DNA from 3 places in the Bradyrhizobium sp. USDA 3256 genome. Region 1 is predicted to be linked to each of the others. Evidence: predicted binding sites of a transcription regulator. Region 1 holds the regulator's gene; each other region holds the start of a gene.

Region 1 (5,540 bases):
GGCTTTTTCGGCGAGAGCTCGGGCGGGGTCGCGACATTGAGCTGGAACTTGAATCGTTCGGCGGCATGCGCCCAGGAGGCCAGCACGTTGTTATCGTCGCCGGTCCAGGCCACGGTCTTGCCCTCGATCGAGCCGCGGTTTTCCTCATAGGTCATGAGGTCGGCCATCACCTGGCAGGGATGCGAACGCCGGGTCAGGCCGTTGATGACGGGCACGGTGGCGTGCGCCGCGAGCTCGAGCAGCGCGTCATGGTTGAGGATGCGGATCATGATCGCATCGACATAGCGCGACAGCACGCGCGCGGTGTCCGCGATGGTCTCGCCGCGGCCGAGCTGCATCTCGGCGCCGGTCAGCATGATGGATTCACCGCCGAGCTGGCGCATGCCGACGTCGAACGACACCCTTGTGCGGGTCGACGGGCGCTCGAAGATCATCGCCAGCGTCTTGCCTTCGAGCGGCTTCCTGCCCTTCTCATGCGCCTTCAGCTTCGCCTTCATGGCGGCTCCGGCGGACAGCATGTTGCGCAGCTCGCCGAGCGGCAGCTCGTTGATATCAAGGAAGTGGCGGACCGGCTTGCTCATCATCCAGCCGCCTTCTTCGGCTGCGCCGCCGATAATGTCGCGCAGGCGCGCTCAAGCGCGGTGATCGACGTATCGATCTCGGCCTCGGTCACGATCAGCGGCGCCAGGAACCGCACCACATTGTCGCCGGCGCCGACGGTGAGCAGCTTCTCGCTGCGCAGCGCGGCGATCAGGTCGCCCGACGGCACCACGGCCTTGACGCCGATCAACAGCCCCTCGCCGCGCACCTCCGACAGCACACCGGGATAGCGGTCGACGACGGAAGCGAGCTTCTGCTTGAGCAGCAGCGACATCTTCTGCACATGCTCGAAGAAGCCGGGTTTCAGCATGACGTCGAGCACGGCATTGGCGGCGGCGACCGCGAGCGGATTGCCGCCGAAGGTCGAGCCGTGCGAGCCGGGCGCCATGCCGGCCGCAGCCTGCGCGGTCGCCAGCACTGCGCCGATCGGGAAACCGCCGCCGAGCGCCTTGGCCAGCGACATCACATCCGGCGTGACGCCCGTGCGCTTGTAGGCGAACAGCTCGCCGGTGCGGCCCATGCCGGTCTGCACCTCGTCGAAGGCAAGCAGCAGGCCGTGCTCGTCGCAGAGCGCGCGCAGCGCCTTGAAGAACGCCTGCGGCGCCGAGCGCACGCCGCCCTCGCCCTGCACCGGCTCGATCAGGATGCCGGCGGTGTGCGGACCGATCGCCTTCTTCACCGCCTCGATGTCGCCATGCGGCACCTGGTCGAAGCCGTCCATCGGCGGCCCGAAGCCCTCGAGATATTTCGCCGAGCCGGTCGCCGCCAGCGTGCCCAGCGTGCGGCCGTGGAAGGCGCCCTCGAAGGTGATGATGCGGTAGCGCTCGCCGTGGCCCTTGGAGAAGTGATAGTGGCGGACCAGCTTGATCACGCCCTCCATCGCTTCCGCGCCGGAATTGCAGAAGAACACGAAGTCGGCAAAGCTCTGCTCGCACAGCCGCGCGGCAAGCGCCTCGCCGTCCGGGCTCTTGAACAGGTTCGACATGTGCCAGAGTTTGGTCGCCTGCTCCTGCAGCGCCTTGACCAGATGCGGATGCGCATGCCCGAGCGCGTTGACCGCGACGCCCGAGGTGAAATCGAGATAGCGGTCGCCGTTGGTTGCGATCAGCCAGGCGCCCTCACCGCGCTCGAAGCCGAGATCGACCCTGGCGAAGACGGGGAGCAGATGCGACGTGGCAGCGTTGGTCATGGCGATCACTGACGGTTTGAAGCCGACAATTGCCGCGCGCCTTGACGCCAGCGCAGCAACGGCCAGCTTCGGAAAACAAAACGGCCGCCTTTGCGGGCGGCACGTGGCGGGCATTCTATGCTGCGGTCAGTAAGTGTCAATCGCCACGAAGTGGCCTTCCTGCAATGCGAAACGAGCGCAATCCGGAGCATTCCGGTGCGGTGGAAAAGCCTCATCGAAATGCTTAACTGTGTGGGAACATGTGGACGCACGGCCGCGGACTCTTGCGCCTGAGTCACGCCATATTGTAGCGTTTGGCCTGTCGGGTACGACATCTCGTGCGGCGGTACTGGACCCTCTAAGTAGCCTTCGTGTCTCGCGTAAACGTTCGGGCGCAACACCGTGCCCGGCGAGGGCTAAGGGATTCTGGCCGCAGGGATATTTGTCCAGATTGGCTCGCAGCGCCGCTCCAACGATTGGCCGGCGCTACGCGAAGGGAAGAATGCGATGACTGTATTGACCTGGTCCGACGATCGCGTCGAGCAGCTGAAGAAGCTCTGGGAGTCCGGCCTGTCGGCCAGCCAGATCGCGGCGGAACTTGGCAATGTGACGCGAAACGCCGTGATCGGCAAAGTGCATCGGCTCGGCCTCTCCGGCCGCGCCAAGGCGCCCTCCACGGCCGCGCCGCGGCAGCGCAAGGCTCGCCCCGCCCAGCACATGATGCGGGTGGCGCGACCGGTCTCGCGCGGCAACACCGCGCTGGCGCACGCCTTCGAGGTCGAAATGGAGCCCGATCCGATCTCCTACGACAATGTGGTGCCAATGAGCCAGCGGCTCTCGCTGCTCGAGCTGAACGAGGCCACCTGTCATTGGCCGGTCGGCGATCCCTCGAGCCCGGAATTCTTCTTCTGCGGCGGCAAGGCGCTCGCCGGCCTGCCCTATTGCGCGCATCACTCGCGCGTCGCCTACCAGCCCGCCGCCGATCGCCGCCGGCCGTCGGCGAAACCGCAGATCAAGTGAGCACTCGGGAAAACGTCGGAAGACCTCAAAAACAAATCCCCGCGAAAGCGGGGATTTTTTTGTGTGACGCAGCCCGGCTATATCACCAGCGTCGTCCCGGTGCATGCCGGGACCCATACGCCGCGGCCGGCGCAATCGGCAAGCGGCCAGACGGCTTTCTAACAACGCCCATTGGTGGCTATTGATCCCGGCTTTCGCCGTGTTGCGGTTTATGAATGCCGCTTGGCCGTTACGGCTGCGGCTCGGCCTTGGCAAAGCGGTCATCGAGCGCGTAGCCGGCGCCGCGCACGGTGCGGATCGGGTCCTGCTCGCGGCCGGGATTGAGGAGCTTACGCAGACGGCCGATATGCACGTCGACGGTGCGCTCATCGATGTAGATGTCGCGGCCCCAGACGCTGTCGAGCAGTTGCTCGCGGCTGAAGACGCGGCCGGGATGCTCGAGAAAGAATTCGAGCAGGCGATACTCGGTCGGCCCGAGATCGATCGGACGGCCCGAGCGCGCCACGCGGCGCTTCTCGCGGTCGAGCTCGATGTCGCCGTAGGTCAACACGGTCGCAAGCCGCTCCGGGCTGGCGCGGCGCAAGAGGCCCTTCACCCGCGCCAGCAGCTCCGGCACCGAGAACGGCTTGACGATGTAATCGTCGGCGCCGGTGGCAAGCCCGCGTACGCGCTCGCTTTCCTCGCCGCGCGCGGTCAGCATGATGATCGGAAGTTGCTTGGTCTCGGGCCGCGCCCGCAGGCGGCGGCACAGCTCGATGCCGGACAGGCCCGGCAGCATCCAGTCCAGCACCACGAGGTCGGGAACGCGCTCCTTCAGGCGGGTGTCGGCATCGTCGCCGCGCCCGACCGTCTCGACATCGTAGCCTTCCGCATCGAGATTGTAGCGCAACAGCGTCGTCAGCGCTTCCTCGTCTTCGACTACCAGAATGCGTGCGCTCATCGGTTTAAGTTCTTTCTCTGTGGTGATCCGTTGCCCAGACGCAAACCGAAACGCTTACTTCCTTGAGCATAGTCCCCGCGGAAACGAGTTGTCGAAGGACAATCCGGTTCCGCGCTTGCCGATCAAGCCTCAGCTGCCCGGCACCGTGGTGGCAAAAGTGGTCATGTCGCCCTTCGGGCGCTTGTCGGTGATCTGCTGGCCCTCGATCATGTAGAATACGGTCTCGGCGATATTGGTGGCGTGATCGCCGATCCGCTCGATGTTCTTGGCGCAGAACATCAGATGGATGCAGAACGAGATGTTGCGCGGATCTTCCATCATGTAGGTGAGCAGTTCGCGGAACAGCGAGGTGCAGATCGCATCGACCTCCTCGTCGCCCTTCCAGACGTTCATCGCCGCCGGCAGGTCGTGCGCGGCATAGGCGTCGAGCACCGACTTGACCTGCGACAGCACGAGGTCGGTCATGTGCTCGAGGCCGCGGATCAGCTTCAGCGGCTGGAAATCGCTCTCCAGCGCCGCGACGCGCTTGCCCATGTTCTTGGCGAGGTCGCCGATCCGCTCGAGGTCGGTGGCGACGCGCATCGCGCTGACGATCTCACGCAGGTCGATCGCCATCGGCTGGCGGCGCGCGATCGTCAGCACCGCGCGCTCTTCGATGTTGCGCTGCAGATTGTCGATCTCGATGTCGGCGGCGACCACGCGCTTGCCGAGCGCGACGTCGCGACGGATCAGCGCGTCGACCGACTCGGTAATCATCCGTTCGACCAGGCCGCCCATCTCGGCGACCAGGCGGGTCAACTCCTGCAGGTCGCTGTCGAATGCCTTGGCGGTATGTTCAGAAGCCATCGCTTGTCTCCCTCAACCATGGTCCCGGGGATCATGGTTTCGTGTCCTGAATTTTAGCATGACCTGATCGGAAAACCGGTTGCCACTTTTCCGGATCATGCGCCGGTCAACCGAACCGGCCGGTGATGTAGTCCTGGGTGCGCCGATCGCTCGGTGAGGTGAAGATCTTGTTGGTGTCGTCGAACTCGATCAGCTCGCCGAGATACATGAAGGCGGTCTTGTCGGAGACGCGCGCCGCCTGCTGCATGTTGTGGGTGACGATCGCGATCGTGTAGTCCTCGGAGAGCTCCTGGATCAGTTCCTCGACCTTGGCGGTCGAGATCGGGTCGAGCGCCGAGCACGGCTCGTCGAACAGGATCACCTCGGGACGCACCGCCACGGTGCGCGCGATGCACAGCCGCTGCTGCTGGCCGCCGGAGAGCGACAGGCCGGAGGCGTTCAGCTTGTCCTTGACCTCGTTCCACAGCGCGCCGCCGCGCAGCGCCTTCTCGACCCGGTCGTCCATCTCGGACTTCGAAATCTTCTCGTAGAGGCGGATGCCGAAGGCGATGTTCTCGTAGATCGTCATCGGGAACGGCGTCGGCTTCTGGAACACCATGCCGACCCGCGCGCGTAACAAATTAAGATCGAGCTTGGGGTCGAGAATGTTGGTCTGGTCCAGCATCAGCTGGCCGACCGCGCGCTGGCCCGGATACAGGTCGTACATCCGGTTGAAGATGCGCAGCAGGGTCGACTTGCCGCAGCCGGACGGGCCGATGAACGCCGTGACGCGGTTGGTGCCGAGCGTAAGGTTGATGTTCTTCAGCGCGTGGTGCTCGCCGTAATAGAAGTTGAGGTTTCGCACCGTGACCTTCGGCGGCGCTTCCGGCAGCGGAACCTGGGGAACGTGGCCTGCGGCAGTCGTGGAGACGGAAAGCTCGGTCATTTTGCGGCCCTTTCGGCACCAAGGATACGCGCGCCGATATT
Region 2 (5,540 bases), 7.2 Mb from region 1:
GCCGTGCTTGCCTTCGCGCTCAATTTCTTCGCGGCCCAGAATACGTCGCCGGGCCCGTGGGCACGTTTCACGATCCGCCGCCTGCTGGAATTCGCCCGCACCGTCCCTGGCATCGTGTTCGCGTTGATCTTCGTGATCGCGTTCGGCCTCGGGCCGATGGCCGGCGTGCTGGCGATCGCGATCCACACCACCGGGGCGCTCGGCAAGCTGTTTGCCGAGATCGTCGAGAATGCCGACATGAAGCCGGTCGAGGGCATCCGCTCCACCGGCGCGAGCTGGCTGTCCTGCATGCGCTTTGCCGTGCTGCCGCAGGTCTCCGCCGGCTATGCCAGCTATGCGCTGCTGCGCTTCGAGATCAACGTCCGCGAGGCGTCGGTGATGGGCTTCGTCGGCGCCGGCGGCATCGGCCAGGAGCTGGTGGTCGCGATCCGCAAGTTCTACTATTCCGACGTCAGCGCCATCCTCATCACCATCATCGTCACGGTCTTCATCATCGACATTTCGACCGGCTGGCTGCGCGGCCGGCTGTTCGGCAAGGAGACCCGTCGATGAGCCAGATGCCGAGGCCGGACACCACGGAACTGCGCGCGAAGTACCCCGGCGTCTTCGAACGTCCCGCATCGGCACGGCTGGCGATGCCAGCCATGATCGCGGCGGCGCTCGCGATCTTCGTGTTCGGCCTGGTCGATCTCGACTTCTCGCCGTCCAGGCTGATCGCGGGCCTCGGCCAGCTCGGCTGGATCACCATGCTGATGCTTCCGCCGAATCCGGGCTCGTCGTTTCCGCTCTACATGCAGGCGCTCGGCGAGACGCTGTCGATCGCGGTGCTCGGCACCACGCTTGCCGCGGTTTTGGCGCTGCCGGTCAGCCTGCTGGCGGCGCGCAACATCATCCCCTCGAACCTGATCCGCTTTCCGGTGCGCCGCTTCCTGGACTCGATCCGCGGCGTCGATACGCTGATCTGGGCGCTGGTCTGGATCAACGTCGTCGGTCTCGGCCCGTTCGCCGGCGTGCTCGCGATCATGGTGTCCGACTTCGGCGCGTTCGGAAAGCTGTTCTCGGAGGCGATCGAGGCGGCTGATCGCAAGCAGGTCGAGGGCATTCGCGCCTCCGGCGGCAACGCCCTGCACGAAATCCGCTTCGGCCTGCTGCCGCAGGTGCTGCCCGTGATCGCCGGGCAGGTGCTCTACTTCATCGAGTCGAATACCCGTTCGGCGACCATCATCGGCATCGTCGGCGCCGGCGGCATCGGCTTGCAGCTCGCCGAGCAGATCCGCGTGCTGGAATGGCAGAAGGTGTCGTTCCTGATCCTGATGATCCTGATCGCAGTTGCCGCGATCGACTTCATCTCGAGCAAGCTGCGCTTTGCGATCATCGGGCAGCGTGCGGTGGTGTAGCTTCTTCTTCGCCTCTCCCCGCGTGCGGGGAGAGGCCGGAATTTTCGCGTGGCGCAAACTCCGGGTGAGGGGGACTCTCCGGGGACTCACAGCTTCCGGATTCGCGGAGACAGCCCCTCACCCCCACCCTCTCCCCGCCAGAGCGGGGCGAGGGAGAAGTGCTCATCGTCAACCGTTCTCGACCAGAAATTCCACGCGCTCGGCGGCGAAGCGCGAACGCTTGGTCACCAGCGGCTGGTCCAGCATGTCGACGTCGGTTGCGTCGACCACCAGCACCGGCCGGCCCAGCGGCAGGTCGAGCCGCGCGGCGTCGGTCGCATCGACGATCGCTGCGGTGATCCGGGTCGAGGCGCGGTGGTAGTCCTTGACGCCGTAATGCCCGAGCAGCTTCGTCATCGAGCGGACGTTGGCGAATACGCTGCCGGCATCAGGAAACCGCTCGGCCGACAGCCAGGTGGTGGAAACGCAGATCGGCGTCCGGTCGGCGAGCCGCACCGCTTCGATCCGGATCAGCGGCGCACCGATCTTCAGCCCGAGCTCGCGTGCGATCTCGCGATTGGCGGTGTCGCTGCTCGCATCGATCAGCTGGCCGCGCGGCTCGTGGCCGCCGGCGCCGACAATCTCGGAAAACCGCGTGCGTGAGCGCAAGGGATAGGCGAGGCGCTGGGCTTCGACATAGGTGCCGCTGCCGCGCTCGGCGCGCACCAGGCCGCGCTCGGCCAATGCGGCGAGCGCCCGCCGCACGGTGTGCCGGTTGACCCGGTACGTCTCGGCGATCTCCATCTCGCCGGGCAGCTTTTCGCCGGCGGCAAAGCGGCCGTCAGCGATGCCGCGCTCGATGCCGTCGGCGACCTGCCGCCACAAGGCGACGCCGGAACTTTCCTGCATGCTCATGGCGCGGTGATACCAGAAATCTTTGGTTTGTCACGAAACAGTCATGGCGCTCCGCTATCAAGTTGTCTAGTATCATAGACAACTTGATGCAAGCAAGGTTGCCCAAAGGTTTGCCCATGAGTTCGATCGGACCAAACAGCAAACAAGCCCAGCGCAAGGCCGCGATGACCGTGCTGGCGCACGCCGCCGCTGCGGACATCGCCGGCAGGCTGGCGGCGATCGCAGTGCCCGCGCATGAGAACCTGCGTGAGCCGGAAAACGGCCTTGTGATGCTGCGCGGGCGGATCGGCGGCGACGGTGCGCCGTTCAATCTCGGCGAGGCGACGGTGTCGCGCGCGGCGGTGCGGCTTGCGACTGGCGAGGTCGGCTTCGGCTACACGCTCGGCCGCGACGCGCGGAAGGCGCAGATGATCGCGCTGTGCGACGCCATGGTGCAGTCGGCGGAGTTGTCCGGCGAGGTGGAGGCCAAGGTGATTGGGCCGCTGCGCGTCGCCATGAACGCCGAACGCGGCCGCAAGGCAGCGGAAACCGCGGCGACGCGGGTCGATTTCTACACGATGGTGCGCGGTGAGGGATGATGCAATGACGACGATTGCCGAAATGCCCGCGGGCTTTGCCGACAAGGTGCTGTCGGCACAGTCGACCTTCCGTTCCGTGATGGATGCGATGGCGCGCCCGGGCAGCGTGCAGCGCGTCGCCGCTGATGTCGGAACGCCGGCCGGCATGATGCGCGGCTCGGCCGCGATCGCGCTGACGCTGTTCGATCACGATACGCCGATCTGGCTCGACGCGGCGATGTCGGCGACGCCGGACGTCGCCCGCTGGCTGAAGTTTCACGCCAGCGCGCCGGTGATCACCGATTCCTCGATCGCGAGCTTCGCGCTGATCGGCGATGCCGCGAACCTGCCGGCGCTCGATCGCTTTGCGTTCGGCAGCAGCGAGTATCCTGACCGCTCGACCACGCTGATCCTGCAGGTCGACAGCCTGTCGCAGGGGCCGGCCTTCGAGCTGAAAGGACCCGGCATCGACGGCAGCGCCGTGCTGCAGGCGATGCTCAAGCCGCGCGACCTGTTCCAGCGGCTTGCGATCAACGAAGCCTTGTTCCCGCGCGGCATCGATGTCGTGTTGGTCCATGACGATGCCATTGTGGCGATCCCGCGCACCACGCGGCTGATCGCAAGCGGAGTGTAAGCGATGTATGTAGCCGTCAAGGGAGGCGAGCGCGCCATCGAGAATGCCCATCGGCTGCTCGCGCATGAGCGGCGCGGCGACCGCGACGTGCCCGAGGTGACGCTGGCACAGATTTCCGAGCAGCTCGCGCTCGGTGTCGATCGCGTGATGACCGAAGGTTCGCTCTACGACCGCGAGCTCGCGGCGCTCGCGATCAAGCAGGCGCGCGGCGACATGATCGAGGCGATCTTCCTGGTCCGTGCCTTCCGCGCCACGCTGCCGCGCTTCGGCGCCACTGAGCCGGTCAACACCGGCGAGATGCAGGTGCGGCGGCGGATCTCCTCGACCTTCAAGGACGTTCCGGGCGGCCAGATCCTGGGCCCGACCTTCGACTACACCCATCGCCTGCTCGATCCGCAGCTCGCGCAAGGCTTTGTGCCGGAGCAGCCGGCGACCGCGGACGCCTCGCAGGCCGCCACGCCGCGGGTGACCGACATTCTCGGCCGCGATGGCCTGATCGAATCCTCACCGCAGGCAGATAGCAACACGCCGGTCGGCGACCTCACGCGCGAGCCGCTGAGCTTTCCGGCCGACCGCGATTTGCGGCTGCAGAATCTGGCGCGCGGCGATGAGGGCTTCCTGCTCGCGCTCGGCTACTCGACGCAGCGCGGCTATGGCCGCAACCACCCGTTCGCCGGCGAGATCCGCTTCGGCGAGGTCGAGGTCGAGTTCTTCGCCGAGGACGCGGGCTTTGCCGTGCCGCTCGGCTCGATCGAGTTGACCGAGTGCCAGATGGTCAACCAGTTCAAGGGCTCGACGACCGAGGCGCCGTGCTTTACCCGCGGCTATGGCCTCGCCTTCGGGCAGAGCGAGCGCAAGACCATGTCGATGGCGCTGGTCGATCGCGCTTTGCGTGCGCGCGAGCTCGGCGAGGAGGCGGCGGCGCCGGCGCAGGACGAGGAGTTCGTGATGTCGCACTCCGACAATGTCCAGTCGACCGGCTTTGTCGAGCATCTCAAGCTGCCGCATTACGTCGACTTCCAGTCCGAGCTCGGCCTGTTGCGCAAGCTGCGGCAGGAGTTTGCGGAAGCCAACGAGGCCGTGGAAATGCAGGAGGCCGCGGAATGAACGCGCCGACGTACAATTTCGCCTATCTCGACGAGCAGACCAAGCGGATGATCCGCCGCGCGATCCTCAAGGCGATCGCGATCCCCGGCTATCAGGTGCCGTTCGCGAGCCGCGAGATGCCGATGCCCTATGGCTGGGGCACCGGCGGCGTGCAGGTGACCGCCGCGATCCTCGGTCCCGACGACGTGCTGAAGGTGATCGACCAGGGCTCGGACGATACCACCAACGCGATCTCGATCCGCAAGTTCTTCGGCAAGACCGCGGGTGTCGCGACCACGACCTCGACCACGGACGCGACCGTGATCCAGACCCGGCATCGCATTCCCGAGGCGTCGCTGCATGCCGGGCAGGTGCTGGTCTATCAGGTGCCGATCCCCGAGCCGCTGCGCTTCCTCGAGCCGCGCGAGACCGAGACGCGGCGCATGCACGCGCTCGCCGAATACGGGCTGATGCACGTCAAGCTCTACGAGGACATCGCGCGCTTCGGCCATATCGCCACCGCCTACGCCTATCCGGTGAAGGTGAACGCGCGCTACGTGATGGACCCGTCGCCGACACCGAAATTCGACAATCCGAAGATGGACAATTGCGCGGCGCTGCAGCTGTTCGGCGCCGGCCGCGAAAAGCGCATCTACGCGATCCCGCCCTACACCACCGTGGTGTCGCTGGACTTCGAGGATCACCCGTTCACGCGCTACCGCTTCAACGCGCCCTGCGCGCTCTGCGGCGCCGACAATTCCTATCTCGACGAGATCGTCACCGACGACAAGGGCGGCCGGATGTTCGTCTGCTCCGACACGGACTTCTGCGAGCAGCGCCAGGCCGCCGGCCATCACGGCACCGAGAGCGCAGCGCCGCACAAGGAGAAGGCGCATGTCTGAGCTCCCGAGCCTCGACAACGACGAGCCGCTGCTGCTGGCCGAGGGGCTTGCCAAGAATTACGGCCGGCTG
Region 3 (5,540 bases), 4.7 Mb from region 1:
AGCAAAGCGTGGGCGCGCTTGAGGTTGGCGGCGTTGATGGTACCGAAGGTCTGGTCGAGCGTGGTGCGCAGCACGCCCTTGTCGATCAGGTCGGCGACATCGTTGAGCAGATGATGCTGCGCGATCATGTCGGGCGTCTGGAACGAGGAGCGCGTGAACATCGATTCCCAGTGCACCGACACCGCCTTGCCCTTGAAGGCGGCGACGTTGAACTCCGGCGGATCGTCGATCAGGCCGAACTTGCCCTGCGGCGCGATGAAGTCGGCGATCGACTTGTAGTGTTGGTCGGTGAAGGTGAGGCTGGCGACGAGGCCGACCGGCGGCAGCCTCAAGCTCTCGATCTGCTCCTTCATCGGCTGCGAGTGGTCGATCACCGCATGGGCGCCGAGATCGCGGCACCACTTTTGCGACTCCGGCCGCGTCGCGGTCGCGACCACGGTCAGCCCGGTGAGGCGGCGCGCAAGCTGGATCAGGATCGAGCCGACGCCGCCGGCGCCGCCGGTGATCAGAAGCGTGCGCGGGTCGAGGCTCTTGCCCGGCACCGCGCCGAGCCGGTCGAACAGCAGCTCCCACGCGGTGATCGAGGTCAGGGGCAGGGCGGCGGCCTGCGCGAAGGACAGCGACGCCGGCTTGTTGCCGACGATGCGTTCATCGACCAGATGAAATTCCGAATTGGTGCCCTGGCGCAGGATCGAGCCCGCGTAAAACACCTCGTCGCCGGGCTTGAAGAGCGAGACGTCGGGCCCGACCGCGTCGACCACGCCGGCCGCGTCGAAGCCGAGGATCTTGTATCCGCCGTCGGTCGGCGCGGCGCGCTTGCGCACCTTGTAGTCGACCGGATTGGCCGAGATGGCCTTCACCGCGACGCGGATGTCGCGCCCCTTCGGCTCGGGCTTGGCGATCTCGAAATCGACGAGAGAGTCCGCCGCCTCGATCGGCAGCGATTTTTGGTATCCGACGGCCTTCATGCCTGGTCTCCGTGGTGGGCGATTGCCTGCCGATTAACTGTCGCGCTGGCGTCCATTTGGCAAGTACTGTAAAAACAGGGAACTAGTCCCTGTTTGTATACTATTGGGAAAATACTGGATGAAACGGCAGAATTTTGCGCGCCGGCCGGGCTGCGCGGTCGAGGCGGCGCTCGACCTGATCGACGGCAAATGGAAGGGCGTGATCCTCTACCACTTGCAGGCCGGCACCCAGCGCTTCGGCGAGCTGCGGAAGCGGATGCCCGGCATCACCCAGCGCATGCTGACCAAGCAGCTGCGCGCGCTCGAGGACGATGGCCTCGTGATCCGCAAGGTCTATGCCGAGGTGCCGCCACGCGTCGAATACACGCTTTCCGAACTCGGCGAGAGCCTGCGCCCGGTGATCGATATTTTGAAGGCCTGGGGCGAGGGGCATCAGGAGCGGCTGTCTTGCGCGCCGGCGCCTGAGGTCGTCGTGAAGAAGAAGCGCGCGGCGTAGCTCAAGTTTGAATTGAATCAGGCCGGCCACGCGCCGAGGGGCAGGTTACTCGCAAATGAAAAGTTCGGTGTCGTCCCGGCGTAGGCCGGGACCCATAACCCCAGGGAGCGGTTGCGGCGCGGGCGAGCGACCACGAGTCTTCGTCAAGCCAGATCCTGTGGTTATGGGTCCCGGATCTGCGCTCCGCTTCGCTGCGCTTGTCCGGGACGACGAAGTTCTTTTGCCGCCGGCTCCTTTGCATGGGTTGTTTTCGATATTTCGGCAGCGCGTAACGGCCGGGAGCGGTGTCGCTCCCGGCCGTTGATCTTGACGGCCGCTCCGATCAGCTCAGAACGCAACCTGCGTGCGCAGCGCGACCGCGTCGAACTTCGAGCCGACGTCCGCAGCCGAGGTCGCCGAGGCCTGCTTGGCGATATCGCCGTGCAGGTAGTTCAGCATGAAGCGGACGTTGTTGTTGACGTACCAGTTCAGCGCGGCGGTGTAGATGGTCTGCCGTCCGCCCGCGACGCCGACCGCCTGCGCGATCTGATCGTTGAGGTCCATCGTGCTGACGCGGCCGGCGATTTCCCAGGCGCCCCAGCCGCCGCCGGCGAGCGAGAACGGATCATGCGGCTTGATCCCGCTATAGGAGGCCGTCGCCGGGTTGTAGGCGTGGTTCTCGCCGGTCAGCACGTAGCCGACCTGCGCGTAACCGCCGTCGAACTTCAGGCTCGGCGCGCCGAATGGCGGCAGCCCCGTGTTCGCCGAGCGGTCGACATTGAACCAGTAATATTCGCCTTGCGCGATGAACGGGCCATAGGTCGCCGCGGCCTCGACGCCGTAGACCTGCGCGCCGGAGACGTTGGCGATCGCACCGGTCGAGATCAGCGTGGTCGGATCGATGCGCAGCTCGGGCCGGTCGCTGAGCGTGAGCGTCTGCGCCTGCGTGAGCTGGTTGCGTGGCGGCTGCACCAGCCATTCCGCATCGGCGCCGATGTGCACCGAATAGTTCTTGCCGCTGATCGGATTGCCGGCGACGCGGATGACCCCGCCATACTGCTCGGACGTGCCGGCCGGCGAGGCGGAGGACGCGGAGTGGATGGCGCCCGACGTTGGTCCGGTGACATAGCCGCCGATCCAGAACTGGTCGTTCCACCAGCGGGTGCCGGCGGCCGAACGGAAGTCACCGGCGGCGATGTTCTGGGCGATGATGCCGACCGAGGCGCGCTCCATGAACAGGATGTCGTTGGAGCTGGTCGCTTCGTCGAGCGTCCACGGCACGTCCATGATGCCGCCTTCGATCGCCATCTTGCCGCCGAACGGCTTGAAGCCGGTGTAGCTCAGATACGCATTCTCGATGCCCGAGGTGCCGCCGCCGGGCAGCGATCCCGGTGCCGCGCCGCCGAAGCCGTCGGACGAGCCGCCGAAATCGTAGATCAGCGAGTAATTCCAGTCGCCGAAGAATTTGCCGACGATGCCGATGCGCGCGCGGCGGACGTTCTCGCCGCTGTCGAGCTTCTGCGGCGAGGTGCCTGCGGTGTTCGGACGATAGTCGTAGCCGCCGACATCCCAATGCACGCGACTCGTGATCGCAACGCAGTTCTGTTCGTCCGCGGTGCAGATCGTCGGCCGGTTGTTCGGCATCGTCACAACGACGCCGGACGGCGCGACCGGGCCTTTCACCGGGATCGCGGCGTTGGCGCTCGCCACTCGCGCGGCCTTGGCATCCGCCGCCTTCGCATTGGCGTTCGCGCTGGCGGCGGTTGCGGTATTGGCGTTGGTCTGCTTCTGCAGTCTGTCGAGCTTCTGTTCGAGCATCTTCAGCTGCTGCTTCAGTAGCGCGATCTCCGCATCGCTGCCGCCTCCGGCCGATTGTGAATAGGCCGGCGAGGCGGCGAGCGCCCCTGCCAGGCCTATGGCGATTGCACCAACTTTTGTCGCACCCATCGTGCACCCCTGTTGTGTTTGAAGTCCCCACTCACTGAACGGTCCTAGGAGCGTATCGTGACTGACGCACGACAGTGCTTCCGGGCATCGCAGTTCCGCTTGTGGTCCGCAGGCAACAAGCGGAGCGGCGCAGTGAGATGACAGCCATCATAGAAGCTTGGCGGCGCGCTTCAACGCGGCTGCCGCGGGTTGTGCACCGGTCCGGCGGGGGGCCAGTTATCCGGCCGGGCGCCCTTCAATTGCCCGGCGAACACGCCTATATTCCGGCGTTTCCACGAGAGGTGAGAATGCTCCGACCTGTCCGCTTTGTTGCCGTATCCGCTCTGTGCACGTTGGCCTTCATGGGGAATCTTTCCGCAGCCGCGGCCCAGGATCGCCGCGTGCCGTCCTCGCAGGCCGAGCTGCAATTGTCCTATGCGCCGATCGTGCAGCGGGTGCAGCCGGCGGTGGTCAATGTCTACGCCGCCAAGACCGTGCAGAACCGCAATCCATTCCTGGACGATCCGATTTTTCGCCGCTTCTTCGGCGTGCCGGGACAGCAGCCCGAGCAGATGCAGCGCTCGCTCGGCTCCGGCGTGATGGTCGACGGCTCCGGCCTCGTGGTCACAAACAATCACGTGATCGAGGGCGCCGACCAGGTGAAGGTCTCGCTCGCCGACAAGCGCGAATACGAGGCCGAGATCGTGCTGAAGGACAGCCGCACCGACCTTGCGGTGCTGCGGCTGAAGAACACCAACAAGGAAAAATTCGCAACGCTCGACTTCGCCAACTCCGACCAGCTGCAGGTCGGTGACGTCGTGCTGGCGATCGGCAATCCATTCGGCGTCGGCCAGACCGTGACGCACGGCATCATTTCGGCCCTGGCGCGCACTCAAGTCGGGATCACGGATTATCAATTCTTCATTCAGACCGACGCGGCGATCAATCCCGGCAATTCGGGCGGGCGCGCTGGTCGACATGACCGGCCGGCTCGCCGGCATCAACACCGCGATCTTCTCGCGCTCCGGCGGCTCGCAGGGCATCGGCTTTGCGATTCCCGCCAACATGGTGCGCGTGGTCGTGGCCTCCGCCAAGAGCGGCGGCAAGGCGGTGAAGCGGCCATGGCTCGGCGCGCGGCTGCAGGCGGTCACGCCTGAGATCGCGGAGACGCTGGGACTGAAGCTGCCGAGCGGCGCGCTGGTCGCCAATGTCGCGCCGAACAGCCCGGCGGCGAAGGCCGGGCTCAAGCTCTCCGACCTGATCATCGGGATCGACGGCACGCCGATCGACGATCCCAACGCGTTCGACTACCGCTTCGCGACCCGTCCACTCGGCGGCAACGCGGAGATCGAGGTGCAGCGCGCCGGCAAGCCGGTGAAGCTTACCGTGCCGCTGGAGACCGCGCCCGACACCAATCGCGACGAGATCGTGCTGACCGCGCGCTCGCCGTTCCAGGGCGCCAGGGTCGCCAATATCTCGCCGGCGCTGGCCGATGAGCTGCATCTCGACGCGGGCGCCGAGGGCGTCGTGGTGACCGAGCTGGCCGATGACGGCACCGCCGCTAATGTCGGCTTCCAGAAGGGCGACATCATTCTCGCGGTCAACAACGAGAAGATTGCGCGGACCAGCGACCTCGAGAAGGCCTCGAAAACGGGGTCGCGGGTCTGGCGCATCACGCTGGTGCGCGGCGGCCAGCAGATCAACGTGACGCTCGGCGGATGAGCCCAAAGCGACCGCACGAAGCCAGCAATCTCTTCGCTGCGGCGGGGATGGAGCAGGACGCGCCGCACCCGCTGCCGGACCGGCTGCGTCCGCGCACGCTGGCCGATGTCGTCGGCCAGGATCACATCCTCGGCCCCGACGGCGCGCTGACGCGGATGCTGGAGACGCGCACGCTGGGCTCGCTGGTGTTCTGGGGACCGCCCGGCACCGGCAAGACCACCGTGGCGCGGCTTCTGGCCGACGCCACCGAGCTGCATTTCGAGCAGATCTCCGCGGTGTTCTCCGGCGTCGCCGATCTCAAGAAGGCGTTCGATGCCGCGCGGGCCCGCCGCGAGACCGGCAAGGGCACGCTGCTGTTCGTCGACGAGGTGCACCGTTTCAACCGCGCGCAGCAGGATTCCTTCCTGCCCGTGATGGAGGACGGCACCGTGGTGCTGGTCGGCGCCACC

The links. Region 1 encodes PhoB, which activates phosphate uptake and scavenging genes when phosphate is short. Its sites were predicted from a motif close to TGTCATNNANCTGTCAT; they were not measured.
Region 2: phnF (phosphonate metabolism transcriptional regulator PhnF) is a predicted target of PhoB. The motif match lies at 2,320-2,336, and genes of this name have one in related genera.
Region 3: ACVWY5_RS20375 (OprO/OprP family phosphate-selective porin) is a predicted target of PhoB. The motif match lies at 3,448-3,464, and genes of this name have one in related genera.

Annotation. Positions count from the first base shown of each region.
Region 1 covers NZ_JBSSAE010000002.1:8,612,511-8,618,050, reverse strand. The annotation lists gene argF (ornithine carbamoyltransferase) at 1-581, opposite strand, end outside; gene ACVWY5_RS42470 (aspartate aminotransferase family protein) at 581-1,789, opposite strand; gene ACVWY5_RS42465 (GcrA family cell cycle regulator) at 2,276-2,788, shown strand; gene phoB (phosphate regulon transcriptional regulator PhoB) at 3,018-3,728, opposite strand; gene phoU (phosphate signaling complex protein PhoU) at 3,858-4,574, opposite strand; gene pstB (phosphate ABC transporter ATP-binding protein PstB) at 4,681-5,499, opposite strand; gene pstA (phosphate ABC transporter permease PstA) at 5,496-5,540, opposite strand, start outside.
Region 2 covers NZ_JBSSAE010000002.1:1,372,662-1,378,201, forward strand. The annotation lists gene phnE (phosphonate ABC transporter, permease protein PhnE) at 1-552, shown strand, start outside; gene phnE (phosphonate ABC transporter, permease protein PhnE) at 549-1,397, shown strand; gene phnF (phosphonate metabolism transcriptional regulator PhnF) at 1,566-2,291, opposite strand; gene phnG (phosphonate C-P lyase system protein PhnG) at 2,408-2,869, shown strand; gene phnH (phosphonate C-P lyase system protein PhnH) at 2,874-3,482, shown strand; gene ACVWY5_RS08240 (carbon-phosphorus lyase complex subunit PhnI) at 3,486-4,589, shown strand; gene ACVWY5_RS08245 (alpha-D-ribose 1-methylphosphonate 5-phosphate C-P-lyase PhnJ) at 4,586-5,470, shown strand; gene phnK (phosphonate C-P lyase system protein PhnK) at 5,463-5,540, shown strand, end outside.
Region 3 covers NZ_JBSSAE010000002.1:3,940,257-3,945,796, reverse strand. The annotation lists gene ACVWY5_RS20385 (zinc-binding alcohol dehydrogenase family protein) at 1-968, opposite strand, end outside; gene ACVWY5_RS20380 (winged helix-turn-helix transcriptional regulator) at 1,087-1,464, shown strand; gene ACVWY5_RS20375 (OprO/OprP family phosphate-selective porin) at 1,792-3,390, opposite strand; partial or broken gene ACVWY5_RS20370 (DegQ family serine endoprotease) at 3,732-5,091, shown strand; gene ACVWY5_RS20365 (replication-associated recombination protein A) at 5,088-5,540, shown strand, end outside.